Regions from separate parts of the Pseudomonas sp. MF08875 genome, predicted to be linked through region 1. Evidence: riboswitches for the same ligand, from Rfam matches in the RefSeq annotation. Region 1 holds a riboswitch; each other region holds the start of a gene.

Region 1 (7,252 bases):
CAACGTGGCGTTTTTGCTGGGTGAGTCGATGCGCTACCAACCGGGCCTGGACACCCTGACCCTCTACCCGGGGGTACTGAGCAGCTACCCCAACTTCATGTTCAACATCCCGGCCGAGCAAGTGCCGGCCTTCGTCGAGCAGATGGAAAACGCCCGCGACCGCTACCGCTTCGAGCAGATTGTCGAACGCTGGGGCGTGCGCCGCAGCCATCCGCAGTTCTGGCAGTACTTCCACGACCTGAGCCGCTACATCCAGGAAACAGACCCGGTGGAAGAGGGAGTTTTGGATATGAATCGGTATGGGAATCTTTGAGCCGCCAGCGGCAAGTTCAACGTTTGTAGCTTGCCGCTGGCGGCTCTCAGTCGCCTCCTGTTTCCGACAAAAATACTAGGACTTTGTCCGAGGCCCTGATTGGCGTAAACTCCCCGCACGCCTGCGAGGAGTTTTTATGACTGCCATTACCATCACCGACGCCGCCCACGACTACCTGGCTGATCTGCTGTCCAAGCAGAACACCCCGGGCATCGGCATTCGCGTCTTTATCACCCAGCCCGGCACCCAGTACGCCGAGACCTGCATTGCCTACTGCAAGCCCGGGGAAGAAAAACCCGAAGACACCGCGCTGGGGCTCAAGAGCTTCACCGCCTACATCGATTCGTTCAGCGAAGCCTTCCTGGATGACGCGGTCGTCGACTACGCCACTGACCGCATGGGCGGCCAGTTGACGATCAAGGCGCCGAACGCCAAGGTGCCAATGGTCAGCGCCGACAGCCCGGTCAACGAGCGCATCAACTACTACCTGCAAACCGAAATCAACCCAGGCCTGGCCAGCCATGGCGGCCAGGTCAGCCTGATCGACGTCGTCGACGACGGCATCGCGGTGCTCAAGTTCGGCGGCGGTTGCCAAGGCTGCGGCCAGGCCGACGTGACCCTGCGCGAAGGCATCGAGCGCACCCTGCTCGAGCGCATCCCGGAGCTCAAGGGCGTGCGCGACGTGACCGACCACACGCAGAAAGAAAACGCCTACTACTAAAGGCGTTCGCTGCACACCAAAAACGGCGCCCGTGAGCGCCGTTTTTTTATGCCCAAAAAGCGCAGTTACAAGCTTAAAGCTTGCAGCTTGTGGCGCCCTTCCTACGGCCGATAGAGGTGCGCATGCCCCGCCCGGTACAGGGACGATTCGCCAAAGCTGTCGCTGGCCAGCACCCGGCCCACCAGGATCAGCGCCGTACGCCGAAAACCCTTGGCCTGGACCTTGCCCACGATGTCGTCGAGGGTGCCGAGCACCCAGTCCTGATCCGGCCAACTGGCACGGTGCACCACGGCGATGGGGCAGTCGGCGCCGTAGTGGGGCAGCAGCTGCGCGACGATTTTTTCCAGATGGTTGACTCCCAGGTGCACAGCCATGGTGGTGCCATGGGCGGCAAGGCTGGCGAAGGTTTCACCGGGCGGCATCGCGGTTTTGTCGGCGTAGCGGGTCAGGATCACGCTTTGCGCCACATCCGGCAGGGTCAGTTCCACCCCCAGCAACGCGGCGCAAGCGGCGGTGGCGGTGACGCCGGGGATGATTTCAAAGGGGATGGCCAATTCCCGCAGGCAGCGGATCTGCTCGCCGATGGCGCCATACAGGCTCGGGTCGCCGGAGTGCACGCGGGCCACGTCCTGGCCTTTGCCGTGGGCGCTCTTGATGTGCTCGATGATCTGTTCCAAGTGCAGTTCGGCGCTATTGATGACCTGTTCGGCGTTATGGCCTTCGAGCACCGCAGCGGGCACCAGGGAGCCGGCGTAGATAATCAGTGGGCAACGGCGGATCAGGCGCTGGCCCTTGACGGTGATGAGTTCCGGGTCGCCGGGGCCGGCACCGATAAAGTAGACCGTCATGGCGGTGTCCTAGGCAAAAGAGGGGGGGCGAGCAGGCTTGCAGATGAAGATTGCTCATGATCGGGGCGGCGATTATCGGCGCTTTTGCGTGGCCCGCGCCAATGCAAAGGTGGCCTGGGCGTATTTCTGCCGACGAATCACCAGGCTGGAGGGCTCTTGCGCCAGGCGCTCGGCCAGGGCCAGGGCGGCGCTTTCGGCGATGCCGTAGCACCCGGTGCGCTCGAAAGCGATCTGAGATTGATGGCTCAGTTGATCTTGATAGGTGGCCAGTTCCACGCTACTGAAGCAGGTCAACGGCAAGCCCAATTGCGCCGCCAGTTCCAGCAGACCCGGTTCGTGGCGCTTGAGGTCGATGCTGGCCAGGGCTTGCACCGCGTCCAGGTCGATGCGGTGGGCTTGCAGGGCCTGGTCGAGCAACGCGCGCAGCGTGCTGGCGGGGCAGCCCCGCTGACAGCCCAGGCCGATCACCAGGATCGGCGCCGGGCTGGGGCGGTTCACGCCGGGTATGAGGCGCCACCCTTGCGGCGGAACAACCACGCGCTAATCAGGCCCAGGGCCAGCCAGAACGCGGCATTGGTCAGTTGCGAGGCGATCTTGAACTGCGCTTCGAGGGCTTCGGGGGCCAGCATCGAATGCACTTCTGGCTGCGGCGCGCCGATCACGTGTGGCACGGCCAGGATCGCCGCGCCGAGGATCTTCAGCGCCCAGTGCCTGCCGAACACCACCAGGGCGATGCCCGCGGCAGTGGACGCGGCGGTGCCGACCCACCACATCTGCCGTTGCGCCAGGTCGGCGGCAGCGGTGCCCGGCAATTCCGGTGGCAGGCCCAGGGTCGGCGCCAGGCAGAAGGTCGCATAACCGGCCAGGCCCCAGAACAAGCCTTGCACGGTGCTGTTGGGCGCGCGCAGGGTGTAGAGCCCGGCCAGCATCAGGGCGAAACCGACTGCCACCACCAGGTTGCCGCCGGTGGTGGACAGCACGCGCTGCCAGCCGTCTTCGGGCTCCCAGGCCTCGGCGTCGTGGCTGTGGGCGGCGCCGCCACTGTCGGCGTGTTCATGGGCCTGGGCCGCCGGGGCGCTTTCATAGGTTTCGGCCTGGAGGATCAACGGCGCGACCCAGAAGCTTTGCAGCAGGGTCAGCAGCAGGGCGGCCAGCAGGCCGGTGAAACCTGCGGTTTGGGCGATGCGCTTAATCATGGCGGCAGGTCTCAATGGCACGGGAACGCGGCGCTGTGGCGGGTATCGTGGGCGGTGTTGTGCACCGCTTCGATGTGGGAGAACCCGGCGAAATACACCAGGCACGCGCCCAAAATCGACGCGCCGATGGCGGCAGTGAGGCGTTGGCTCAAGGTGGCGGTGCTGCTGGCGGTGCCGGTATGGCGAGTGCTGCTGATGATCGACATGGCGCTTCCCTTTGTGGTGTCAGGGCGGATCGAGCGCATGCAAACCCCTGCGAGGCGGGCCCGCAGGGCTTCAGACAGCGCCCGCCCACCGCGGGTTTGTTGGGTGAAAGTGGCCGTGGGGGCGCACTGTCGTGTCACTGGCCGGTCTCCGGGCTCGCGAGGGGCCGGGCTTGCGCCGTGGCCTGCTGGAATCGCCTTCCCATGCCGGTTGGCACAGTGGCTGTGATTCCTCTCTCGCTTACCGTTGCGGGGGCAGCACCGGATTCATCAAGGGCTTGAGTAAAGCACATGATCCACCGGTTTCCCGTTTCACCCTGTCAAGGGCACCTGTAACAAGGTGCGTAGGAGAGCATGGGCGAGGGCGGGGCGTCAAATGCCCGAGGCGCCCGGCATTGACCCGCCCCTACGCACTGCGTAGCCTTGCGCGTTCGAGGTTCTTCGGCCCGTGCCGAAGCTAAGAAGGGAACGCGGTCAATGCCGCGGCTGCCCCCGCAACTGTGAACGGTGCTGTTCGCTGCCACGCCACTGCTGATGCCTTCGGGCCAAGCGGGAAGGCGCAGCGAATGCCAGTCCAAGGACTGGCCCACCGTCAGCCAGGAGACCTGCCTCGTCACTGATTCTCACATTCAACCGGGCGGGGTGATCCGGTGGCGAAATCTGCCTTGGCGCCCCCCGCGCCCGGCCAGCCGTCCCGTATGCCCGCCCCCTTTGCCAAAGGGCATCCGATGAAAACACTGGCCAAACTCCCCGTCACCATCGTCACCGGGTTCCTCGGTTCGGGCAAAACCACCTTGCTGCGCCACATGCTCGACAACGCCCAGGGCCGGCGTATCGCGGTGATCGTCAATGAGTTCGGCGAGCTGGGCATCGACGGCGAAATCCTCAAGCAGTGCGCCATCGGCTGCACCGAAGAAGAAGCCAACGGCCGCGTCTATGAACTGGCCAACGGCTGCCTGTGCTGCACGGTGCAGGAAGAGTTCTTCCCGGTGATGCGCGAACTGGTGGCGCGCCGCGCCGATCTGGACCACATCCTCATCGAAACCTCCGGCCTGGCCCTGCCCAAACCGTTGGTGCAAGCCTTCCAGTGGCCGGAAATCCGCAGCGCCTGCACCGTCGATGCGGTGATTACCGTGGTTGACAGCCCGGCCGTGGCCGCCGGCACCTTTGCCGCTTTCCCCGACCAGGTGGACGCCCAGCGCAAACTCGACCCCAACCTGGACCACGAGTCGCCGTTGCACGAGTTGTTCGCCGACCAATTGGCCAGCGCCGACCTGGTGATCCTCAATAAAACCGACCTGATCGCCCCGCAAGACCTGGAGCGCGTGCGCCAGGAAGTGGCCGAAGAACTGCCGCCGGCGGTGAAGATCATCGAAGCCAGCAGCGGTCGCGTGCCCCTGGACGTGCTGATCGGCCTGGGCGCCGGTTCCGAAGAGCACATCGACGGGCGCCACAGCCACCACGACCACCATCACGGCGATGGCGGCGAAGATGACCACGATCACGACGCGTTCGACTCCATTTCCATCGAGCTGCCCCAGGCCGACGAAAGCTTGCTGCTGGCCGCCCTTAACGAGTTGGTGGTCAAGCACGGCATCTTGCGGGTCAAGGGTTTTGCCGCCATCCCGGGCAAGCCGATGCGTTTGCTGATCCAGGGCGTGGGCAGCCGTTTCGACAAGCACTTCGACCGCGCCTGGCGCAGCGACGAGCCGCGCACCACCCACCTGGTGTTGATCGGCCAAGACCTGGATGCCGCCCAACTCGAAGCGCAACTGCGCGCCGCTCTCGGCGCCTGACCCATGCACCTGCTCAGGACCCAACCCGGTGGTTTCGTCGCCGATGACAACATCGCCGACCTGGGGCAAACCCCCGCCGAACTGGTGGTCCTGTGCAGCGGCGATTCCAGCTTGGCACTGCTGGCCGAAGCCGCCCGGCAACTGCCCGAGGATTACCCCAGCCTGCGCCTGGCCAACCCGATGCAGGTGCAGAACCACGCCTCGGTGGACCTCTACGTCGAGCAGGTGCTGCAACACGCCAAGGTCATCCTGATATCCCTGCACGGCGGCATCGGCTATTGGCGCTACGGCATCGAACGCCTGGTGCAACTGGCCGAGCGCGGCGTGCAACTGATTCTGGTGCCGGGGGACGACCGCCCCGACCCGGAGCTGAGCGACCTGAGCACCGTGGCCGCGCCCGAGCGCGATCGCCTGTGGCAGTTTTTGCGCCAGGGCGGTTTGGGCAATGCCCTGGATTTCTACCGCTGCCTGGCCAGTGGCTGGCTGGGCCGCGACTATTCGTGGGGCGAGCCCCAGGTGCTGCCGCGCAGCGCCATCTACCACCCTCGCCATGGCCACGCCAGCCTAAGCCAATGGCATACCGACTGGCAGCCCGGGCAAGCCGTGGCGGCGGTGCTGTTCTACCGCTCCCACTTGCAAGCGGCGAACACCGGGTTCATCGATGTGTTCTGCCAGCGCTTGCAGGCGGCGGGCCTCAACCCCTTACCCATCGCGGTGGCCAGCCTCAAGGAGCCCGGTTGCCTGGCGGCAGTGGAAGGTTGGTTGGACGAGGCCGCAGCCGCGGTGATCCTCAACACCACCGGGTTCGCTCAATCGAGCCCCGAAGCCCCCCATTTACGCCCGTTTCGCCGCGATATCCCGGTGATCCAGGCCATTTGCGCCCAGGACAACGAGCCCGGGTGGCGCGCCAGCGAGCAGGGCCTGGGGCCGCGAGACCTGGCAATGCACATCGCCTTGCCGGAACTCGACGGGCGCATCATCAGCCGCCCCATCAGCTTCAAGGACCTGGCCTGGCGCAGCGAGCGCAGCCAATCCGATGTGGTCTGCTACCGCGCCCAGCCCGAGCGCATGGATTTTGTCGCCGAACTGGCGCGGCGCTGGGTGGACCTGGCGCGCCTGGGTAACGGCGACAAACGCGTCGCTTTGATCCTGGCCAACTACCCGACCCGCGATGGGCGCATCGGCAACGGCGTGGGCCTGGACACCCCGGCGGCGGCGCTGAATATCCTGCGGGCCCTGCACGCGCAAGGTTATCCGCTGCCCGCGGAGCTGCCGGCCAGCGGTACGGCGCTGATTCAGGCGTTGCTCGGCGGGGTCAGCAACGACCTCGACAGCCTCGACCTGCGCCCATGCCAGCAAAGCCTGGCGCTGGACGCCTATCAGGCCCTGTTCCAGGCCCTGCCGGCGGCCAACCAGCAGGCCGTGTTGGCCCGCTGGGGCGCCCCCGAGCAGGACCCCATGCACCGCGCCGGGCGCCTGATGATCGCCGGCCTGCGCCTGGGCCTGACCTTTGTCGGCATTCAACCGGCGCGCGGTTACCAAGTGGACCCCAGCGCGGTCTACCACGACCCGGACCTGGTGCCGCCCCATGGTTATCTGGCGTTCTACTTCTGGCTGCGCCATACCTACGGTGCCCACGCCGTGATCCACGTCGGCAAGCACGGCAACCTGGAATGGCTGCCGGGCAAGGGTGTGGGCCTCTCGCCTGAGTGCTGGCCGGATGCGCTGCTGGGGCCGCTGCCGAACATCTACCCCTTTATCGTCAATGACCCGGGCGAGGGCGCCCAGGCCAAGCGCCGCACCCAAGCGGTCATCATCGACCACTTGATGCCGCCTTTGACCCGCGCCGAAACCTACGGCCCACTGCGCGACCTCGAACGCCTGGCCGACGAATACTACGACGCCCAATTGCTCGACCCGCGCCGTGCCCGCGAGCTGCAAAAAGACATCCTCGCCCTGGTGCGCGACACCCACATCGACCGCGAGCTGCAACTGGACGCTGCGCTGGACAGCGAGGCCGACGCGGCGATCTGGCTGCCGCGTTTGGACACCTACCTGTGCGACCTCAAGGAATCGCAGATCCGCGATGGCCTGCACGTGTTCGGCGAATCCCCCGCCGGGCGCCTGCGCCTGGACACCTTGCTGGCGCTGCTGCGCATCCCCCGGGGCGACGGC
Region 2 (7,252 bases), on a different contig from region 1:
ACCGACGACAGCCTGGCCGCCTACGGCATCGACGAGCACGGCGGGCGCCTGCACGACCTGCTCGGCACCCGCTGCGACCCCTACGTGAACAAAATGCTCACCGGCGAAGACTTCCACCACCACTGCCACTCCAACCTGACCCGCGCTGTGCTGCCCCACGGCCTGACCGAGTTCGACGTGCATGACGTGCTGAACATCTTCCAGTGCACGGGCCTTAACCACGACGACATGTACTTCATGAAAGCCTGCCCGGCGCAGAAAGGTGACTACCTGGAGTTCTTCGCCGAAATCGACCTGCTGTGCGCCCTCTCCACCTGCCCGGGCGGCGACCTCTCGCTGCCGATGTGGGGCCCGGACGCCGAAGACCCGCTCAAGGTCTGCCGACCCCTGGGCGTGGAAATCTACCGCCTCGACGACAGCCTGCTCGACGGCTGGCAACCGCCGCAACGCGCCGCCTACAACGGCAACCATGGCCTGCTGATCCCCAAGGCGGAGTGGGAGAAGTAAGGCCCTGGGCGCCCGCCTGACGATGAGGCCGGCACAGCCAGCCTCTGCGTTGCACGCGCGCCACCCGGTGCGCTGGCGCCGTGATAGGCAAAGCCGCGCGCCAGTCGCTATGCTGCTGCCCATGACCACGCCTGCCCACCTGCGCCAACCCTGCCCTCCCGGCGCCTGCACCTGCGGGCGCGACCGCTTGCCGGAGCAGGAACTGCTGCAATTGCCGATCCTGAGCCTGACCCGGGCCGAAGAAAAACGCCTGCTCGAACGCCTGGAAAACCTGCACAGCCTGGACGACCTGGAACACATGCAGCGCAAAATGCTCCAGTTGCTCGGCATCCGCGTGCAGGTCGCCCCCGGTTTCAATGAAGTGCGCAGCATGCGCGGCATCCAGATCCAGATCGACGACACCCCAGGCCTGTGCCGCAAAACCCGCCAGACCATCCCTGCCGCTATCCGCCGCGCCCTGGAAAAAAACCCGCAGATCGCCTACAGCCTGCTCAACGCCAACGACCTGCTGCGCGACGCCTGAGCCGTGCCGTAGGGGCTACAGGTATTTGAGCCAGGCGAGGTCGCGGCGCCTGGCCTTGAGCGCTGAGAACCAGCGCACTGGCGGGTACACCGCCAGCGCCAGGGCCATCGCCATCAGCCACACCGCGCCAATGGAGTCGAAGCCAAAGTAGCTGCCCTGGTTCAGCCCGAACGCCGCCACCGCCAATAGATACAAGGCTTTGAGCACATACAGGTGCAGCAGGTAGAAGAACATCGGCGCCGAGCCCAATACCGTCAACGGCAGCAGCCACCGCCGCTGGCCGGCCCGCTCGAAGGCCAGCAACAGCAGCAGCCCAAGCCCGAGGGTCAAGGTCAGGAACAGCAGCGACGGCGGGTACTTGGTGATGTTGAAAAAGCCCATCAGGGTGTGCAGCGCGGTGTCGCCCACGGCCCAGGGTTTTTCGCCATAACCGTTGGCCAGGCGCACCAGCACAAACCCCAGCAACGCCGCCACACCCCAGCCCAGCAAGCGCCGCTGGCGCCCCGCCACCGGCGTGCTGCGGCTGAACCACGGCCCCAGCACGTAGCCCAGGGCGATCACGCCGATCCACGGCAATACCGGGTAAGAGGTACGCAGGCGCAAATCCGCAGAAAACGCCAGCCAGCCACGGTCGTGGAGGATCGCCCACGGCACGTGCAAGGCCGACTCCACGGGAAAATGCACGCCGTCCAGCAGGTTGTGCCCGGCGATGATCGCCACCGCCAGCAATGCCAACACCGGCCGTGGCAGCCACACCAGCAGCGACAGCGCGAGCATGCTCAGGCCGATGGCCCAGATCACTTGCAGGTAGATCACGCTGGGCGGGAACTGGAAGGTCCAGGCGAAATTCACCAAGGTCAGCTCCAGCAGGACCAGGAACAACCCACGCTTGAACAGGAACGCCGCGACATCAGCCTTGCCGGCATATTTTTCGCCGTACAACCACGCCGACAACCCGGTGAGCAGCACAAACACCGGGGCGCACAAATGGGCCAGGGTACGGCTGATAAACAGACTCGGTTCGGTGCTGGCGATGTCCATCGGGTCGCCGACCTGGCGGTGCAGCAGGAAGGTTTCGCGCACGTGATCGAGCAGCATGAACAGGATCACCAGCCCACGCAGGGCATCGATGGACAGCAGACGTGAAATCGGGGGGCTAACAGCGGGTGAAGGGGTATGGGTCATGGAGTATTCGCAACGGGATGATAGGAAACCCGCTCGCCAGAGCGGTCGATGAAAAGCTTGAACCGTTACCTTATAACATGACAAGCTAGCGCAATGCACCGCGCAATCACGGCCATACACTTGCCCCGCCGCTGGTTGAATGCGTATCGATGAACTAACATGCCGCCCGCCGGTTGGCGCAAGGAACTGACAGGGAATCCCCCAGCGCGCCGTAAGCCACGCTGAAACGGAACTGCCCCCGCAACTGTAGGCGCCGAGCCCCCTGCCTCCACGCACGCCACCGGAAAACCTCCCGGGAAGGCCGCTGGCGGACCGCGAAGCGCCAATCAGAACACCTGCCGGCCCGTAGCAAACACTAACCGGCGGGGTGTCCGGAAAGGACATCCGCACGCGGTTTTCGATGCGTTTTCAGCTTTACCCTGCCCTGGCGGCAGCGTTTGAGGGATGTGTTTTCCAAGGCCGTGCCCTGCCCGTGCACCGGTTCCAATGGAGATCGCATTTCATGTCACTGCCCCACCTCAACGCCCTGTTCGCCGGCCTCGGCCTGACCTCGCTGAGCCTGTGCGCCAGTGCCACCGAATACCCGTTGCACCTGAACAACTGCGGCGTGCCCCTGACGTTCAGCGAGGCGCCGGCCAAGGCCGTGACCATCGGCCAATCCGGCACCGAGATGCTCTACGCCCTGGGCCTGGGCGACACACTGGTAGGCACCTCGCTGTGGTTCAACGAAGTGCTGCCGCAGTTCAAGGCCCAGGATGCCAAGGTCGAACGCCTGGCCGACAACGAACCCAGTTTTGAAGCGGTGATCGGCAAGCGCCCCGCCCTGGTGGCCGTGGACCTGGAGTGGATGGTTGGGCCCCAAGGCGCGGTCGGCACCCGCGAGCAGTTCCATGAACTGAAGATCTCTACCTACCTGCTGCCCTCCGACTGCGAAGGCAAGGACAACCTGGTGGGCGCCGATGGCACGCGCCTCAAGGCCTTCAGCGTGGACAGCCTGTACAAGAGCATCACCGAGCTTGCACAGATCTTCGATGTGGAGGACCGCGGCCAGCGCCTGGTCAGCGACCTGAAGAATCGCCTGGCCAACGCCGTGGCCCAGGCGCGCCAGCAGCACCCCCGGGACGTCTCCGCAGTGGTGTGGTTTTCCAGCGCCGACCTTGGCATCGACCCCTATGTGGCGGGCCGCAAGGGCATCCCCGATTTCATGCTCAGCGCCCTGGGGATGCGCAACGTGATCGAATCCGACGAGGAATGGCCCACCGTGGGCTGGGAAACCATCGCCAAGGCCAACCCCAGTATCCTGGTGATTGCGCGCATGGACCGGCGCCGCTACCCCGCCGACGACTACCGCAAAAAACTGGAATTCCTCAAGAGCGACCCAGTGACCCGCCACATGGACGCAGTCAAGCACGACCGCATCGTCATCATCGACGCCCACGGCATGAACGCCAGCACGCGGATGTTCGGCGCCATTGAGGAGCTGGCCAGCGCTGTTGAGCACTTCAAGTTGCCTAAATGAGACACGCCCGGTTACTCGGCCATGGCCTGTTGGTGCTGGCGGTGATCGCCGGCGCGGCCCTGGGCGAAACCGCCATCAGCCTGCCCATGGTCTTGCAAACCCTGGCCAATAAGCTTCGGGGCGCGGGCTGGTTGACCGACCCCAGCGATGGCGCGCAGATCCTGCGCTTCCACGCCTCTTTAACCCTTCCTGGAGACCACCCCGATGCGTTACATCACTGCGCTGGCACTGCCCGTCGCCTTGCTCGGCCACAGCACCCTGGCCAACGCCGGGTCCGCCCAGGAACAGGCCAAGGGTTTTGTCGAAGACAGCACCTGGACCCTGCTCAACCGCAGCGTGTACGACCAACGCGAGTACCGTCACGGCGCCCGCAGCAACGGCGCGCGCAACGCCTACAAACCCCGCAGCGAGCGCAATGGCTACGGCGAAGAATGGGCCTACGGGCTGATGGGCAGCGTGCAGTCGGGCTTTACCCAGGGCACGGTGGGTGTGGGCGTCGATGCCCACGCTTACCAAGGCTTGCAACTGGACAGCGGTGGCGGCCGCGCGGGCAAGGCGCGGCTGCTGGGGCTGGACCACGACGGCCACCCCAAAAACAGCTTCAGCCGTGGCGGCGCCGCGCTCAAGTTGCGGGTGTCGTCCACCACCCTGGCCTGGGGCGAACAACGGGTGAAAACCCCCGTATTCAGTTCCTCCGACAGCCGCCTCCTGCCGGAAACCGCCACCGGGCTGTTCCTCACCAGCCAGGAATGGGCCGGGGTGAAACTGCTGGGTGGGCACTTCACCGAAAGCACCGACCGCAATGCCTCGAGCCACGACCGCGGCTTTGTGGTCAATTACTCCAATGGCCGCCAGGGCAACGCCTTCGACCTTGCGGGCGTGGTCTACAGCGCCACCCCGGGCCTGAGCGCCAGCCTCTACACCTCACGTTATGCCGATACCTGGAACCAGCATTACCTGGGCGCCACGTTCAGCCACGCCTTGAGCCCCACCCGCTCACTGTCGCTGAACCTCAACCTGTACCGCACCACCGACGAGGGCCGGGCGCTGTCGGGACGTATCGACAACACCACGTGGAGCCTGATGTCCGGCTACACCAGCGGCCCGCAGACCTTCAGCCTGGGCTACCAGAAGGTGCGCGGCGACACGCCATTCGACTACGTCACCCGTGGGGCGATTTTCATCAGCAACGCCGTGCAGCTCTCGGACTTCAACGCGCCGAACGAGCAATCCTGGCAGGCGCGCTACGACCTGGGCCTGCAAACCTTCGGCTTGCCGGGGCTGAGCCTGAGCGCGGCCTACCTTCGTGGCAGCCAGATCGACGCCAGCCACCTCGACCCTGCGGGCGGCTACGCCTACCTGGGCTACGGCCAGGGTGGCAAACACTGGGAGCGCGACTTCGAAGCCCGCTATGTGGTGCAAAGCGGCAAGGCCAAGGGCGCGGCGTTTTCCGTGCGGCACAATGTGCATCGCGGCAACCGTGCCCAGGCCGAACTGGACAGCGACCAGATCCGCCTCGCGGTGGAATACCCCCTCGGCGGCGGCTTCTGAGCCAGGGGCATTGCCAAGAAGCAATGGCGCCAGGGCGAATCCAGCAGCGCCGTGGCTTTGTGTTTAGAATGCCGGCCTTTCCCCCTGCCGAACCTGCCCGATGAATGCCGACGCCCTGTCCACCCTGCACGCTCACCTGTCCACCGCCCTGCAAGCCCCGCCGGCCGAAACCCGGCGCCTGTTCCATGGCCGTGGGCGCTGCTGGCCGGGGCTGGAACAACTGACCGTAGACTGGCTGCAAGGGGTGGTGCTGGTGTCGTTGTTCAAGGAACCGAGCCAGGAACAGTTGCAGGCCCTCGTCGCCAGCCTGCACACCCTCACCCAGCAAGCGCCCTGGCAAGCCAGTGGCGCCCATCACCTGGCGCTGCAGCACCGCTACCTGCCGCAAAGCACCACCGAGTGGTTGTTGGGCGAGCCGCTGGAGCAATGGACCCTCACCGAGGGCGGCCTGCGCTACCTGCTGGACTTGGGCGTAAAGCAGAACAGCGGGCTGTTTCTCGACATGCGCTACGGCCGCGACTGGGTCAAGGCCAACGCTCGCGACCGGCGGGTGCTGAACCTGTTCGCCTACACCTGCGGCTTCTCGGTGGCGGCCATCGAGGGCGGCGCGCGCCATGTGGTCAACCTGGACATGTCCCGCGCGGCCCTGAGCCGAGGCCGCGACAACCACCGCCTCAACGGCCATGACCTGACCCGCGTGAGCTTTTTGGGCCATGACTTGTTCAAGTCCTGGGGCAAGGTCAAGCACACCGGGCCTTACGACCTGATAATCATCGACCCGCCGTCCTTCCAGAAAGGCAGCTTCCTGCTGACCAAGGACTACGCCCGCGTCATCCGCCGCCTGCCGGAACTGCTGGCCGAGGGCGGCACGGTCCTGGCGTGCATGAACGACCCGTCCCTGGGCGCCGACTTCATCATTGACGGCGTCACCCAAGGCGCCCCGGGCCTGCGCTTTGTGCAACGCCTGGACAACCCCCCGGAATTCCCCGACATCGACCCGCGCAGCGGCTTGAAGGCGCTGGTGTTTGTGGCGGGCGCTCAGTAAGGGCTTCGCCAGCAGGCCGGGCGGCGCCGCTCGCCCGCGAGGGTGGCATTCCAGCCGCCAGAAGTGCATCGCCTGCCCCGGCTTCATCGCGGGCAGGGCCCGCTCCCACAGTGTGGGTGGGATTTGTTTTTCCTCTGTGGGAGCGAGCCTGCTCGCGAGGGCGGCACGCAGTGGCGGTGACAAATGGCAGGGGTAACACAGTTGCTCCCATAGAAGAGGAGCAGAGCCCGCGCCCACACCAACCTGCCGCCATCGGCAAATCAGGGTGCGCAGGCCTAGGTGTGCGCCTGCACCACCCACTTCACCGTTTCCAGGGCCGGGCCAAGGGTTTCCAAAGGGGCCGAGCCCAAGGCCAGGCGCAAGGCATGGGGCACGTGGGCCGAGGTGGCGAAGGGCTCGGCGGTGGAGACGGCGATCTGCCGCGCCAACAGGTCCTTGGCGATCCGGTCGGCGCGGGCGTCTTCGCCCAGGGGTAGCCAGAGGAAGTACGACGCCGGGTGGCCCACCCAGGGCAACCCGGCCAGGGCTTTGGCCGCGACGTGCTGGCGGGCCTGGGCGTCGTCGCGTTTTTGCGCTTCCAGGTGCAGCACGGTGCCGTCGTCGATCCAGGCGCAGGCCAGGGCGGTGAGCACCCCCGGGGTGTTCCAGGTGGTGGCGCGCACTGCTCGTTCCAGGGCGGGCACCTGGTGCAGCGGCGCAGCGACGAACCCCACCCGCAGGCCCGTGGCCACACTTTTCGACAGGCCGGACACATACACCGTGCGTTCGGGCGCCAGGTGGGCCAGGGGCGGCGGCGGATTGTCGACGAGGAAGGCGTAGGCGGCATCTTCAAGGATCAGCAGGTCGTGACGGCGGGCGATGTCGACCAACCCATCCCGCGCCTCGCGGCTCATCACCCAACCCAACGGGTTGTGCAGGGTCG
Region 3 (7,252 bases), on a different contig from region 1:
CAAGACCACGGGGCGTAATCGGGTGATTTGTGGAGTAGCGGCGTCGGTGGGCTGAAGCACCTTGTGGGAGCAACTGTCTTACCCTTACCCCTGGTCACCGCCACTGCGTGCCACCCTCGCGAGCAGGCTCGCTCATACAGAGGAAAATCACAGTTCAACTGTGGGAGCGGGCCCGCCCGCGATGAGGTCGGTACAGCCGATGCCCCTCTAGCGCTTGCAATGCCGCCATCGCGGGCGGGCCCGCTCCCACAAAAGCCCGGCAACGCGGCCCACAGAGGTCGCTCTTTACGCTGTGAAACCCCTACCGCTTGCCCGCCATGGCCTTGAACCGCTTGGCCAGGTCCAGGGCCACGGCGCCGCTGGCCGGGGTGGGCACGAGGTGGGCGAAGGGGATGTCGATCAGGCGGTTTTCCCGCACGGCGCGCAGGCGTGAGAGCAGCGGGTCGGTCTGGAGCAGGTGGCGCTTGCGGCTGGCCGGGGACCACACGGCGTCGGCCAGCAGGATCACGTCGGGGTCGTTCATCAACAGCACTTCATTGCTCACGTTCAGGCGCGGGATGTCGACGTCGGCGAAGCTGTTACGCCCGCCCGCGGCGGCCAGCAGGGCGGTGATAAACCCCCGTGTGCCGACGCTGTGCAGGCCATTGACCTCGCTGTCGAGGTAGAACACCGACAGCACTCGGCTTTCGTCATGCAGCGCGCGGGCGCCGGCCAGGTCGGCATCCAGGCGGGCGATCAACTGCTTAGCGCGCTCGGGCTGGCGCACCAGCGCGCCGAGGGTGCGCAGGTCGTTGCGGATATGCCCGAAAAAATCCAGGGAGCGGCCGTCGCAGGCCGATTCCATCAAGTAGCTGGCGATGCCGTTGGCGCCCAGGGTGGCGCGCGAGGTCAGGTTGTTGTCGAACGCCGAAGCAAAGCCGCCCACCACCAGGTCGGCATGCTGGCTATAGAGCACTTCGGCTGAAGGGTAGAGCCGGGAAATCACCGGGATGGCGCGATAGGCGCCGTGTTCAATGGCTGCGCCGTCGTCGTCGATATAGGCCACGCCGGCCAGCAAGTCGCCGGCGCCGAGGCTGAGCAGGGTGTCGGCGCTGTGCTGGTTGAGGGCCACGATGCGCTGCGGCGGCTGCGCCACGGCCCAGGTTTGGCCGCAGTTGCCATAGGTTTGGCCAAAGGCTGGGGCGGCCAGGCACAGCCACGTAGCGGCAACGAAGAATCTACGCATCGGGCACGCCTCCTGGGGGCGGATGGATCAGCAGGGCCGCAACCGGCCTATTGCCCAGCAGGTGTTCGTCCACCAGGCGCCGGGTGTCGTCGTCGGTGGCGATGCGGTACCAGCAGGCATCGGGGTAAACCGTCAGCAGTGGCCCACGGTTGCATGGGAACTGGCAAGCGGTGCGGGTCAGCAGCACGCCGCCCGGGGTTTCTACCAGGTGATGGTCGAGCAAATGGCGGCGCAGGGTTTTCCACCGCGCCAGGGCGCCCCGGCGCACGCAACGCGGGCCGGTGCACAAAAACAGGTGGCGGGCGTGGGCCGGCGGGTGTTCCCAGCCTGGGTCGGCGGCCACCGGGGCCACCCGCTCGCAGGGCAAGTGGCGCTCGCTGCGCGCCACCTCGGCGCACACCGCGTCGGCCTCCAGGCCCCGGCGGCCGAGGGCCGAGGCGGTGACCCAGAGCCTTGGCGCCTGCGGGTGGGCGGCCGCGCGGCGCGCCAGCTCATCGCGCAACCAGTCCAGGTAGGCGCTGTCGGACGCGGGCTCCAGGTCCACCACCAGCACCTGCTCGCCGAGGTGCTGGCGCGGTGCTTGGAGGGCCTGCCAGAGCCCGTCGAAGCTGTGCAGGGTGTCGATGATCCGCTCGTTCGGCGCCGCGCCGCGCAAGGTGCGCAACGCGGCGGCAAAGGCCTGGCCTTGCGAGCCGTCACGCAGGCCCGGGCCGACGAACAGCACCTGTTGGTATGGGCTTGGGGTGTTCATCAGAAGCGGTACGTGTAGCGCACTTCGCTGGTGAACGGGCGCCCCAGGTTGTCCACCGAGCTGGCGCGGCTGGTGACGTAGTCGCGGTCGAGCAGGTTTTCCACCAGCAGGCTGATGCGGTGCTGGCGGGCGTTGTCGAGGTAGCGGTAGGCGTCGGCGTCCACTACCGCGTAGTGGCCGTATTCCACCTCCTTGGCGCCCACCACGCTGCGGATGTAGCGCACCGCGCCGGCCACGCCCCACAGGCGATTGTCGGCGTCGAAGGCCAGGCGCGAGCGGGCGAAGAAGCTGGGGATGTTGGTCAGGGTGACGCCGTGGTTGCCTTCCACCAGGTTGCGGGTCATGTCCGCCGACAGGCTCCAGCGCTCGTCCAGCTGCCATTTGCCGTCCAGTTCGACGCCGCGCACCCGCACCTCGCCCTGGCTGTTGGTCCAGTGGATGTCGTCCAGAGCAATCAGGTCGGTGATCTTGCGCCTAAACCCAGTGACGCTGGCACTGAAGTCGCGGTTCAGCAGTTCGCCCTTGTAGTCCAGCCCCAGCTCGGCGTTGCGGCTTTTTTCGGGCTTGAGGTTGCGGTTGCCGATTTCATCGTCTTCGCGGGCGAACAACTGTTCGGCGTTGGGCAGCTTGTAGGCGCTGCCGTACTGGCCGCGCAGCTGCCAGTTGGGGTTGAGGTCATAGAGCGAGGTGAGCATGCCCACGGTGGCGCTATCGCCGCCGCTCATGGCTTCGTGGCGGATGCCGAGGCTGGGGTGCCAGTCGGGCAGGGCGGCGATCACCGGGCGCAATTGGGTGTAGAGGGCGTGGGCCTGGGCCTGGTTGTCGTCGATGATGAGCACATCGTCCTGGCCCTTGAACCACTGGTTGTCGGCGCCGAACACCAGCACGTGGCCGCCGTCCAGTTCGGCCTTGCCTTCGGCCTGCACGCCCCAGTCGGTGAAGCCCCAGTAATCCTTGTCGTTGACCACCGTGGTGGCGCCGCCCGGGGCGTTGTTGATGCGGGTGTAGCGGGTGTCCCAGTCGTTGACGTGGCCTTTGACGAAATAGCTCAGGCGTTCGCTGAGGCTGTGCTCGAAGGTGGCCGTGGCGATTTGCTGCACGCGGTCGTTGGTGGTTTTGCGGTTGTTGGCGGGCCGGGCGAAGTCCAGGTTGGCGTCGGAGTATTGGTAGAACAGCTCCAGGCGCGCATCGTCGCCCAACGCCTGGATGGCCTTGGCACCGAAGGTGGTGACCTCGTAGGAACGCTTTTTGTCCGTGGTGTTGGCGCTGTAGTCGCGGTTACGAAACGGTTGGTAGCCGTCGGAGACGTTGTGGCTGACGTAGGCCAAAAGGCCCAGGTCGCCCCAGCCGTTGCTGACGATGCGCTCGGCGCGGGCGTCGCCTGTTTTGCCCATGAAGCTGTCCAGGCCCAGGTTGACCTCGCCGCCGATGTCGCGGCTTTGCGGGCTGCGGGTGACGATATTGATGACGCCGGCCACGGCCTGGGTGCCGAACAGCAGGCTCTGGCCGCCCTTGAGCACTTCGATGCGCTCGATGGCGTTGGCAGGCAGGGTGTCGATGTAAATGCCGCCATACAGGCGATTGTTCAGGCGCACGCCGTCGAGCAGGATCAGGGTGTCGTCGTTGCGCCCGCCCAGCAGGGAATAGGTGCCGTAGTCGAACGGGCCGTTTTTCGGCGCCACGTATAGGCCCGGTACGTACATCTGCAGGACGCGGGAGATGTCGCTGCTGGGGCCGGCGCGCTCGATCTGCTCGCGGCTGACGATCTCCACTTTGCTGCCGTACTTGGCCATCTCGGCGACGGTGGTGGATTCCACGGACGGAGCGCTGACGGTTTGTTGTTCGAGGGTCAGGGCGCTGTCATCGGCCAGCAGGGCCGGGCTCAGGAGGGCGCCGCACAGGGCCGCGCAGGCATGCAAGGGCGCAGGACACAGGGCCCGGGCACGCAAGGTTTGGAGTTGATTCATTTTTTGGTCTTCTCGAAAAAGTTTCTTTCGCAGAAGCACGCAGGAGAAAGTACCGGGCACACGCCGATACCGGCCCATGCCCGCCCACCGCAGGTTTTTGCCAAACAAACATTCCAGGCCGGTCTCCGGGCTTGCGAGGCTGGAGGGGTTCGCCTTCCCATGCCGTGAGGCACAGTGGCTGATTGAACCCATCACTCGCTTACCGTTGCGGGGGCAGCACCGGACTAGCCCTGGGAGGGCGCACCGGTTTCCCGTTTCACCTCATGCACGGCGGCAGGAGGCACCTGAAACAGGGCGGCATCTGAACACTGGCATGACCGTTCGTCAACCTTGGCGGGTGTTTTGGGGAGACTGGTGTAGCAAACGGGCTCGCCCGCGCTCGGTCGCGTAGCGGCCGTAAAAATTGGCCCGGTGCCACACCACCGAGGGGCGCTGCGCACCCCAGCGCGGGCGAGCCCGCTTGCTACCGCGAGGGTTACGCGGCGACAGCTTGCATGTGGCGCAGGGCCATGGGCACGGCGCGTACCGATTGGCCGGGTTGCAGTTGCAGGCGTTTGGCGGTGAGGCGGTCGATCAGCAACTGATTGCCCACCAGGCGCGCCTTGGCGGCGGTGATACGGCAGTTTTCCAGGCGCCGGTTGTGGATCAGCCAGGTCGGGGCTTCGTCGTCCGGGGTGCCGATGCTCAAGGTCAAGGACTGGCTGTCGCGCACGGCACGGATGTTGCCCACCGCCGCTTCGATCAGCGGGCCGCCATCGAAAATATCGATGTAATTGTGGTAGCTGAAACCCTCGGCCTGGAGGATCTGCGCCGCGTGCCGGGTGTTGGGGTGCATTTGGCCGATCACCGCTTGCGCCTCTTCGGTGAGCAGGCAGGTGTACAGCGGCTGGCGCGGCATCAGTTCGGCGATGGAGGCCTTGTTGCCCATCACCGAGAGGTGGTCGGCGTGGAAGAAGTCGCGCTTGAAGAAGTGCCGGCCCAGGCTGTCCCAGAACGGCGAGCAGCCTTCTTCATCGGTGCAGCCGCGCAACCCGGCGATGAGTTTTTCGCCGAACAACTCGGGGAACTCAGCCACGAACAGCAGCCGCGCCGTGGACAGCAAGCGGCCATTGCCGACGCTGCGCAGGTCCGGGCGCAGAAACAGCGAGCAGAGCTGGGATTGGCCGGTCATTTCGTTGTTCAGGAACAGGGTCGGAATGTGCCGCTCGATGCCCAGTACCGGCGCCGAGTTCACCGTCAGGCCAACCCGGTAGTTGTACCAAGGCTCGCGCTCGCCCACCGCGCCAGCCAGGGCGCTGACGCCGAGCAGGCGTTGGTCGTCGTCTTCGAGCACGAACAGGTAGTCGGCATCGGCGCGCTCGACCTGTTGGGCGAAGGTGCGTTGCGACCAGCGCACCCGATGGGCCATGCGCTCTTCACTGATGGGCAGGCTGGTCAGCGCGGGGTCTACATGCCGGGCCAGGTCCTGCAACGCGGGCAGGTCAGTGATATTCACCGGGCGGACGATCATGGTGCAGCTCCTTGGGCGCGCCTATCCAGGCGTAGTTCTTGGGCTCGGGGCAAGGTCACAGGGCGATCAACCGCACAGTGCGGCCCTCGTCCAGGCGCAAGGCTTCGAGCATGTCATCACTTAGGCCGACCTTCCCCTCCAGGGGTTCCTCCAGTTCGGCGACGATGGCGCGGTAATCGCGCAGTTTGTCGTTACTTAGCAGGTAGCGGCCCAATTCGCCGCTGGGGGCCCGGCGCACTGTGGTCAGAAGCTGGCTGCGGGCGATGGAGCGGATGTTAGCGGTGCGCGCATAAAGCGTTGGGCCACCGTCGAAGATGTCCACGTAGCTGTGGGGTTCGAAGCCTTCGCGCAGCAGCATGTCCATGGCGTCGCGGCCATCCGGGTGGGGTTTGCCGATACAGTCCTGGGCCGCTTGCGGCAGCATGGGGATGTAGATCGGGTGATGGGGCATCAACAGGGTGATGGCTTCGCGGCTTTGCAGGCCACTGAGGCGCTCGGCCTCGGCGTAGGGCAGGTCGGTGAAGTGCTTGCCCAGGGCATCCCAGAAGGGCGAACTCATGTCTTCGCTGTAGTAGCCGACGATCTCGGTGATGGCGGCCTCGGCAAAACGCCGCGGGTGGGCGGCCATGAACAGCAGGCGTGCGCGCGACCCCAGCTCGGCGTAAGGCCCGCGCACCAGGGCGTCGTCGACGTGGAAACCGCGCAGCAAAGTGTGCCCGTTGAGGTCCTGGCACAGCGACAGCGCCGGCACTGCGTGCTGGATGTTCAGCTCCCGCGAGGTGCTGATGAAGGTGCGATTGCGCAGGCTGTAGAACGGCTCTTTGAAGCCGATGGTGGCGATGATCTCGGCGCAGCCGTGCAGGCGCTGGCTAAAGCTGTCCTGCAGGACGAAGAAGTAGCTCTCGTCGGCGCGCTCGTCCACGTCCTTGGCGAAGGACCGCAGGGAGCCATCGATTTTGGCCTGCAACAGCGAGGTGTCATCCGGTAGGGATGTGACGCCCAGCAGACTTTCGCGGGCCAGTTGCTGCAAATGGGGCAGGTCGGTTGACTCGACTGGGCGTAACACCAGCATGGATGCACTCCTGTATCAATGGGCTCCTACGCGCCAGCTTTGGCGGGATGAGCCTGACTATCACTGTCTTTTCCACGGGTTTGACCCCGGTCACGGCCAATGGGCGGGGTGCCGGTGCTTATTGTGCGCTCTGCCTGGCGCTCGATGGTATTGCAATGCTATGCCAGGTCATAGCGTCGGTGCGCTTGTCGGCGATCAAGGTTTACAACAGCGGCGCCAGATACTCCGTCCAGCGCTGCACGGCTTGCGGGGTGTGCAGCAGGTCGTTGCGCACCTCGATCAATACAGCATCGATCCCCCGGGCATCGCCGTGCACGGGCACGGTCATATCCGACAGGGGGTCGATTTCATAAGGTTGGTTACCGGCCGCGTTCAGGCCGTGGCGTTGCAGGCCTTCGACCACGCGTTGGGCGTAGGCCTGTGCCCGAGCATAGAGCACCCCGGCTTGCAGTGTGCGCGGTTGGCCGAAATAGATCGGCGTAAAGCTATGGATGCCGACGACGCGCACTTCGCGCCCCGCAACGGTGCGTGCTTCGATCAGTTCCCCCAGGCGGGTGTGGAAGGGTTTGAACAGGCACTGGCGGCGGTAGTCGCGGGCGGCCTCGTTCAGGCCCTGGTTGCCGGGGATATCGTAGATCTCGCTACGCACCGGGATGCTGTCGGCGGCGTGGCGTGGGCGGTTGAGGTCGATCAGCAGGCGCGAATAGTTGGCGCTAAGCAAGGTCGC
Region 4 (7,252 bases), on a different contig from region 1:
AACCGTGGCCTGCAGGGCGTTTTCGGCATTTTCAAGGCACTAGAAAACCTGCTCCGTGGAGGGTTCCAGGAGGCGCGGACGTTTATTCGGGGCTTAAGGCCTTAGATGTCGGGCCAAAACCCATAAGTCACATTCGGGTCGATTGAATTTGCAAATGAGGGTGATAGAGGGCATAGTCTCGCCTTCTTTACAACTTCAGCCACGGTCGTGCCCATGCTAAATCGCTTCGCACCCCTCGTGCCTCTCGCACTCGTCACCCTGTTGTTTGGTTGCGCCGCACACTCTCCAGTGTCCCAGCAGCACGCGCCACAACAGCAGGTTCAACGCTCCGTTGCCGCTCAGTCTTCCACTGTTTATCAGGAAGAACTGGTCACCGAAAAAGAACTGGCCGAGTTCGCTGACAGCAAGCCGTACCAGCTCCCGCTGCTGGCCGACAGCATTCTCGAACGCGGCATGTCCCTGATCGGTACCCGCTACCGTTTCGGCGGCACCTCTGAAGCCGGTTTCGATTGCAGCGGTTTCATCGGTTACCTGTTCCGTGAAGAAGCCGGCATGAACCTGCCGCGCTCCACCCGCGAAATGATTAACGTCGATGCCCCCCTGGTCGCGCGCAACAACCTCAAGCCGGGTGATCTGCTGTTCTTCAGCACCAATGGCCGTGGCCGCGTCAGCCACGCCGGGATCTACCTGGGCGACGACCAGTTCATCCACTCCAGCAGCCGCCGTAGCGGTGGTGTGCGGGTCGATAAGCTGGGCGACAGCTACTGGAGCAAGACGTTCATCGAAGCCAAGCGCGCCCTGGCCATGGCCCCGACCACGATGACCGCTCGCAAGTAAGCGTCCTCCCTGGGCACCGCCCGGGGATAACCCTTCACTTTATAAGCCGAACTTAAAGTCTTACTTGAAGTTTGACTCATAGCCGCTAGAATCCCGACATGTTGTTGCTAACGAGCCGTGTATGCCTTGCATGCGCGGCTTTGTTTTCAGCGCCTCGGCAGAGAAAGCCGCAGCCAGATCAGGATTGTTCTGCCCATGTCGACCTCCGCCCGTCTCGCCTTCCTTATGCTCGTTGCCCTGCTGGGCGGCTGTGCCAGCCATACCGTACCGCCGGCCAAAGTGGTACGTGCCCCGGTGTTCGCACCGACCCAGGGCTTCTCCCCGGTTGCTGATGATGTGCTGTTCCGCGCACTTGGCCTGGTGGGCACGCCCTATCGCTGGGGCGGCAATACGCCGGATTCGGGTTTTGATTGCAGCGGCCTGATCGGCTTTGTCTACCGCGATGCGGCGGGCATCGCCTTGCCGCGTTCTACCCGGGAAATGATTGGCATGCGCGCCCAGGACGTCGACCAGAATGCCCTGCAAACCGGCGACCTGCTGTTCTTCGCCACCAATGGCGGTTCCCAGGTCAGCCACGCGGGCATCTATGTGGGTGAGGGCCGCTTCGTCCACGCTCCGGCCACGGGCGGCACGGTCAAGCTCGACAGCCTGTCCAAGGCCTACTGGCAGAAGGCTTACCTGAGTGCCAAGCGGGTGCTGGCGCCGGCTCAGCTGGCGCACAACCCTTAAGGCGTCCCCCTCGCGGAGGTTCTCGTGACCGCTCGCAGCATCACCCTCGACGACCCCCTCTACCAATACCTGCTGGCCGTGTCCCTGCGCGAAACGCCGTTGCTTGAGCGTTTGCGCGAGCACACCCAAGCCTTGCCCATGGCCCGCTGGCAGGTGGCGCCCGAGCAGGGCCAGTTCCTTGCCTTGCTGGTGAAACTGACCGGCGCCAAGCGTTTGCTGGAAGTGGGCACCTTCACCGGCTACAGCGCGTTGTGCATGGCCCAGGCCTTGCCGGACGACGGCACACTGCTGTGTTGCGACATCCCCGGCGACTACAACGCCACCGCCCAGGCGTATTGGCGGGAAGCGGGCGTGGCCGCGCGCATCGAGCTGCGTCTGGGCCCGGCCCTGGAAACCCTGGAGCACATCGAACGCCAGGGCTTGTGCGGCAGCTTTGACTTGATGTTCATCGACGCCGATAAAGCCAACTACCCGGCTTACCTGGAAAGCGCCCTGCGCCTGCTGCGCGGCGGCGGCTTGGCGATTTTCGACAACACCCTGTGGAGCGGGCGGGTGCTGGAGGCCCACCCGCAAAGCGCCGACACCCTGGCCATCCAGGCCCTGAACCTGGCCTTGAAGGATGACCCGCGTGTCGATCTGTCGCTGTTGCCGGTGGGCGATGGTTTGACCTTGTGCCGCAAGCGTTAGCGCGCTGCGGTTACCCGCCACACCTTGTTGCCTACATCATCGGCCACCAGCACTGCGCCTTGCCGGTCGAGCGCCACGCCCACCGGGCGGCCCATGGCGTTTTCCTCGGTGTCGAGGAACCCCGTCAGTAAATCCACCGGCGGCCCGCTGGGCTTGCCCGCGTTGAAGGGCACGAAGATCACTTTGTAGCCACTGTGGGGTTTGCGGTTCCACGAGCCGTGCTGGCCGATAAAAGCGCCGTGGGTGAAGGGCGCCGGCAATTGGCTGCCCGTGGCGAAGGCCAGGCCCAGGGACGCGGTGTGCGGCCCCACCGCATAATCCGGGGCGATGGCCTTGGCCACCAGGTCCGGGTTTTGCGGGGTGACGCGCTCGTCTACATGCTGGCCGTAGTAGCTGAAGGGCCAGCCGTAGAAGCCGCCGTCGCGCACCGAGGTGATGTAGTCCGGCACCAGGTCGCTGCCGATTTCGTCCCGCTCGTTGACCGCCGTCCACAACGCACCGCTGTCCGGCTCCCAGGCCAGGCCGTTGGGGTTGCGCAGGCCCGAGGCGAATATCCGCGCCTTAGCGCTGGCGCGCTCGACTTCCCAGATCGCCGCGCGGCCTTCTTCTTTCTCCAGGCCGTTTTCCCCGACATTGCTGTTGGAGCCCACCGTGACGTACAGCTTGCTGCCGTCTTGGCTGGCGATGACGTTTTTGGTCCAGTGGTGGTTGAGCGGCCCGCCGGGCAAATCCACCACCTTGCTGGCCGGCGCTTCGATGCGGGTCTGGCCGGCGGTGTAGGGGAAGCGCAGCAGGCGATCGGTGTCGGCCACGTAGAGGTCGTTGCCCACCAGGGCCATGCCGAACGGCGAGTTGAGGTTGTCCAGGAACACCGTGCGGGTTTCGGCGACGCCATCGTGGTCGGCGTCGCGCAGCAGGGTGATGCGGTTCGGGCTCGGCACGGTGGCGCCGGCGCGGGCCATGATTTTTTCGCTGATCCAGCCGCGCAACCCGGTGCTGTCCTCGGGTTTGGCCGGGGCGTTGGTTTCGGCCACCAGCACGTCGCCGTTGGGCAGCACGTAAAGCTAGCGCGGGTGCTCCAGGCCTTCGGCGAACGCGGCGACCTGGGTGCCGGCCGCCGCCACGGGTTTGCCGCCCGCCGGCCAGCCGATGGCCGGGGCGACGTTGACGGTGGGGATCAGGGTTTTGTTCGGCGCCGGCAGGCGCGGCGACGGCCCGGTGCCGTCGGAAACTTGCAAGGTGGACGTCTCGCCGCAGGCAACCAACCCGGCGGCGAGCACAACGATAAAGGCGGAGCGAGGCTTGAACATGGGCATTTCCCTATGAGTACGCGGCGGTAAGCATAGGGCAGTGGGCGCGGCGCGGGGTTCAACCTTATCCGCGAGCCTCTTTGAACAGCACGGCGATGCCGGGTTGGTAGTTGCCCGCCTCGTTGCGCAACTTGCGGTAGGCATAGGGGAAGTACCAGGCCACGGCGCAGCTGTACTCCTTTTGCAGGTCGTCGACCATGTCCTGGAGTTCTTCGGGGGTGGCGCTGTGCTGGGTTTTTTGCGGGGCGACGAACAGGCAGCCCAGCTTCAGGTCGCTGGGGTAGCTGATGCGGCGGGCGGCGCTGGTGATATCGAGCAGGGCCTGCTCCAGGTTCAGGTGGTTGATCTGGGGCCAGCGCTGGCTGGCTTGCACGTAGGCCCATTCGTCCTTGCTGGCGATGTACAGGTCGGCGCGGGCATTGCGCTCACCGTTTTCCAACTGCTTTTTGGTGGGCGCATGTTCCAGGGTGACCATTTCGGCCATCCAGGCTGCGGCCGAGAGCAGCCCCAGGTTGGCCCGCTCGTCTGACCAGTACGGCGCCTTGTTGTCGCCGCGCACCCGGTTGTAGCGATCGATGCAGTCAAACCAGCGCTCCAGCATCGGTCGCAAAAATTCCAGCTTGGGGTTGCTGATAATCATGCCTTGCATCGTTCACTCCCTTGAGTCGATCGTGTTTGGGTTATGGCTATTTGATATCGCCGCTTCCAGCCTGGCACAAGATTGGCGCCCGTTTATTGACCCATCGCAGTCAATCAACCCTGGCGGCCCCGGGTTTCATTGACGCTCCACCCCCAACCCTCTAACCTTCGCCGCTTGTTTCAGGTGCCCTGTGGCCAGCGGTCGACAGGGTGAAACAGGGAAGCCGGTGAGTGCGTGCGCCAAGCGCGCGGTCACGATCCCGGCGCTGCCCCCGCAACGGTAAATGAGTCAAGGCTGTGCTTTTTGCCACTGTGCCCACCCGGGCATGGGAAGGCGCACCGCCCGGGGCAACCCACTCATGAGCCCGGAGACCGGCCTGATCCATCCAACGGCATCACGGTGGGCGATGCCAGGCTTGTTGCCGTCCTTTATTCCTGCCCGCCGTTATCCAGCCCCAACGGAGAGCTGCCCCATGACCGATTCCCCCGAACGCGACGAGCGCCACCTGGCGCGCATGCTGCGCAAAAAAGCCGTGATCGATGAACGCATCGCCAACTCGCCCAACGAGTGCGGCTTGCTGCTGGTGCTCAGCGGCAACGGCAAGGGCAAGAGCAGCTCGGCGTTCGGCATGCTCGCCCGCGCCATGGGCCACGGCATGCAGTGCGGCGTGGTGCAGTTCATCAAGGGCCGCAACAGCACGGGCGAGGAGTTGTTTTTCCGCCGTTTCCCCGAGCAGGTGCGCTTTCACGTGATGGGCGAAGGCTTCACCTGGGAAACCCAGGACCGCCAGCGCGACATCGCCGCCGCCCAAGCGGCGTGGGCGGTATCGCGCCAGTTGCTCAGCGACCCGGCCATTGGCCTGGTGGTGCTCGATGAACTGAACATCGCCCTCAAGCACGGCTACCTGGACCTGGACCAAGTGCTCAGCGACCTGCAGGCCCGCCCGCCGATGCAACACGTGGTGGTCACCGGCCGTGGGGCCAAGGAGCAAATGATCGAGCTGGCCGACACCGTCACCGAAATGGGCCTGCTCAAGCACGCCTTCCAGGCCGGCATCAAGGCGCAAAAAGGCATCGAATTGTGAGTGTGCGCCAGTGCCCGGCCGTGCTGATTGCGGCGCCGGCGTCCGGCCAGGGCAAAACCACGGTCACCGCCGCCCTGGCGCGCCTGCATCGTAACCAGGGGCGCCAGGTGCGCGTGTTCAAATGCGGCCCGGACTTTCTCGACCCGATGATTCTGGAGCGTGCCAGCGGTGCGCCGGTGTACCAACTGGATATGTGGATGGTGGGCGAGCAGGAAAGCCGTCGCCTGTTGTGGGAAGCGGCGGGGGAGGCCGACCTGATCCTGATCGAAGGCGTCATGGGCCTGTTCGACGGCACGCCCTCCAGTGCCGACCTGGCGCGCCACTTCGGCGTGCCGGTGCTGGGCGTGATCGACGGCACCGCCATGGCCCAGACCTTCGGCGCCCTGGCCCTGGGCCTGGCGCGCTACCAACCGGACCTGCCCTTTGCCGGGGTGCTGGCCAACCGCGTCGGCACCCTGCGCCATGCGCAACTGCTCGAAGGCAGCCTCACCGAAGGCCTGCGCTGGTACGGCGCGTTGTCCCGCGAGACGGGCATCGAGCTGCCCAGCCGCCACCTAGGCCTGGTGCAGGCCAGTGAACTGAACGACCTCGACCTGCGCCTGGACGCGGCCGCCACGGCTCTGGCCAGCAGTTGCGAAGTGGCCCTGCCGCCCGCCGTGGCCTTCGCCGCGCCCCAGCCGGTGGTTGCCGAGCCGTTGTTGGCCGGCGTGCGCATCGCCGTGGCGCGGGACGAGGCGTTCGCCTTCACCTATGGCGCCAGCCTCGACCTGCTGCGGGCGATGGGCGCCCAGTTGCACTTCTTCTCACCTATTCATGACAGCGGGTTGCCCGAGGCCGACAGCCTTTACCTGCCCGGCGGTTACCCGGAGTTGCACCACGTCGCGTTGGCGCAGAACACGCCGATGCTGGAGGCTATCCGCGCCCACCACCGCGCGGGCAAACCGTTGTTGGCCGAGTGCGGCGGCATGCTGTATCTGCTCGACTCCCTCACGGACGTCGAAGGCGTGAGTGCACCGCTGCTGGGCCTGTTGCCGGGCGCTGCGGTGATGCAAAAACGCTTGGCGGCCCTGGCCCTGCAAACGGTGGACCTGCCCGAAGGCAGCCTGCGTGGCCACACCTATCACCATTCGCTGACCACCACCACGCTGGCCCCCATCGCCCGGGGCCTGAGCCCCAACGGCGGGCGCGGCGCCGAAGCGGTGTACCGGGACGGGCGGATGACGGCCTCCTATGTGCACTTTTACTTTCCGTCCAACCCGCGGGCGGTGGCGGCTTTGTTTATGCCCCAGACCGCTATCGCGAGCAGGCTCGCTCCCACAGAGGCCGGTGAAACTCCTGTGGGAGCGAGCCTGCTCGCGATAAGCCAATGACCGACAACGCCTTCCCAGAGGCCGACCGCGCCGCCGTCTACCGCGCCATCGCCGAGCGCCGTGACATGCGCCACTTCAGCGGCGGCACGGTGGCGCCGGCGTTGCTGCGCCGCTTGCTCGAAGCCGCCCATTGCGCCCCCAGCGTGGGGCTGATGCAGCCCTGGCGCTTTATCCGCATCAGCGACCGGGCGCTGCGCGGGCGCATCCAGCAGTTGGTGGAAGAGGAACGGGTGCGCACCGCCGAGGCGTTGGGTGAGCGTTCCAGTGAGTTCATGAAGCTCAAGGTCGAAGGCATCAACGACTGCGCCGAAGTGCTGGTGGCGGCCCTGAGCGATGACCGCGAGCGCCACGTGTTCGGCCGCCGCACCTTGCCGGAAATGGACCTGGCCTCGCTGTCTTGCGCCATCCAGAACCTCTGGCTGGCGGCCCGCGCCGAAGGCCTGGGCCTGGGCTGGGTGTCGCTGTTCGAGCCCCAGGCCCTGGCCGACCTGCTGGGCCTGCCCGCCGGGGCCAAGCCCTTGGCGGTGCTGTGCCTGGGGCCGGTGGAGGCATTTTATCCAGCACCGATGCTGGTGCTCGAAGGCTGGGCCCAGGC

Evidence for each region. Region 1 has a riboswitch for cobalamin ahead of cobW (cobalamin biosynthesis protein CobW). Riboswitches for the same ligand answer to the same signal wherever they lie in the genome.
Region 2: it holds a riboswitch for cobalamin, as region 1 does, so the genes downstream of both, AC19YT_RS06725 (ABC transporter substrate-binding protein) here and cobW (cobalamin biosynthesis protein CobW) in region 1, are expected to answer to the same signal.
Region 3: it holds a riboswitch for cobalamin, as region 1 does, so the genes downstream of both, AC19YT_RS05145 (TonB-dependent receptor plug domain-containing protein) here and cobW (cobalamin biosynthesis protein CobW) in region 1, are expected to answer to the same signal.
Region 4: it holds a riboswitch for cobalamin, as region 1 does, so the genes downstream of both, cobO (cob(I)yrinic acid a,c-diamide adenosyltransferase) here and cobW (cobalamin biosynthesis protein CobW) in region 1, are expected to answer to the same signal.

What each region holds. Positions count from the first base shown of each region.
Region 1 is NZ_JCBCUW010000004.1:40,910-48,161, forward strand. Features, by position in the region: gene AC19YT_RS03320 (fatty acid cis/trans isomerase) at 1-313, shown strand, start outside; gene nfuA (Fe-S biogenesis protein NfuA) at 450-1,034, shown strand; gene cobM (precorrin-4 C(11)-methyltransferase) at 1,136-1,882, opposite strand; gene AC19YT_RS03335 (cobalamin biosynthesis protein) at 1,955-2,380, opposite strand; gene AC19YT_RS03340 (CbtA family protein) at 2,377-3,078, opposite strand; gene AC19YT_RS03345 (CbtB domain-containing protein) at 3,090-3,284, opposite strand; cobalamin riboswitch at 3,407-3,630, opposite strand; cobalamin riboswitch at 3,699-3,908, shown strand; gene cobW (cobalamin biosynthesis protein CobW) at 4,010-5,077, shown strand; gene cobN (cobaltochelatase subunit CobN) at 5,081-7,252, shown strand, end outside.
Region 2 is NZ_JCBCUW010000008.1:98,837-106,088, forward strand. Features, by position in the region: gene AC19YT_RS06710 (urea carboxylase-associated family protein) at 1-507, shown strand, start outside; gene AC19YT_RS06715 (hypothetical protein) at 629-1,030, shown strand; gene AC19YT_RS06720 (acetyltransferase domain-containing protein) at 1,046-2,215, opposite strand; cobalamin riboswitch at 2,369-2,572, shown strand; gene AC19YT_RS06725 (ABC transporter substrate-binding protein) at 2,718-3,734, shown strand; gene AC19YT_RS06730 (hypothetical protein) at 3,746-3,907, opposite strand; gene AC19YT_RS06735 (OprD family porin) at 3,939-5,285, shown strand; gene AC19YT_RS06740 (class I SAM-dependent methyltransferase) at 5,386-6,330, shown strand; gene AC19YT_RS06745 (aminotransferase-like domain-containing protein) at 6,606-7,252, opposite strand, start outside.
Region 3 is NZ_JCBCUW010000006.1:76,606-83,857, reverse strand. Features, by position in the region: gene AC19YT_RS05160 (diguanylate cyclase) at 1-55, shown strand, start outside; gene AC19YT_RS05155 (ABC transporter substrate-binding protein) at 302-1,225, opposite strand; gene AC19YT_RS05150 ((2Fe-2S) ferredoxin domain-containing protein) at 1,218-1,976, opposite strand; gene AC19YT_RS05145 (TonB-dependent receptor plug domain-containing protein) at 1,976-3,943, opposite strand; cobalamin riboswitch at 4,043-4,246, opposite strand; gene astA (arginine N-succinyltransferase) at 4,419-5,453, opposite strand; gene AC19YT_RS05135 (arginine N-succinyltransferase) at 5,509-6,525, opposite strand; gene AC19YT_RS05130 (N-formylglutamate amidohydrolase) at 6,728-7,252, opposite strand, start outside.
Region 4 is NZ_JCBCUW010000013.1:94,888-102,139, forward strand. Features, by position in the region: gene AC19YT_RS10045 (C40 family peptidase) at 214-837, shown strand; gene AC19YT_RS10050 (C40 family peptidase) at 1,033-1,566, shown strand; gene AC19YT_RS10055 (class I SAM-dependent methyltransferase) at 1,591-2,253, shown strand; partial or broken gene AC19YT_RS10060 (PQQ-dependent sugar dehydrogenase) at 2,250-3,563, opposite strand; gene AC19YT_RS10065 (hypothetical protein) at 3,628-4,212, opposite strand; cobalamin riboswitch at 4,368-4,597, shown strand; gene cobO (cob(I)yrinic acid a,c-diamide adenosyltransferase) at 4,676-5,287, shown strand; gene AC19YT_RS10075 (cobyrinic acid a,c-diamide synthase CobB) at 5,281-6,657, shown strand; gene bluB (5,6-dimethylbenzimidazole synthase) at 6,654-7,252, shown strand, end outside.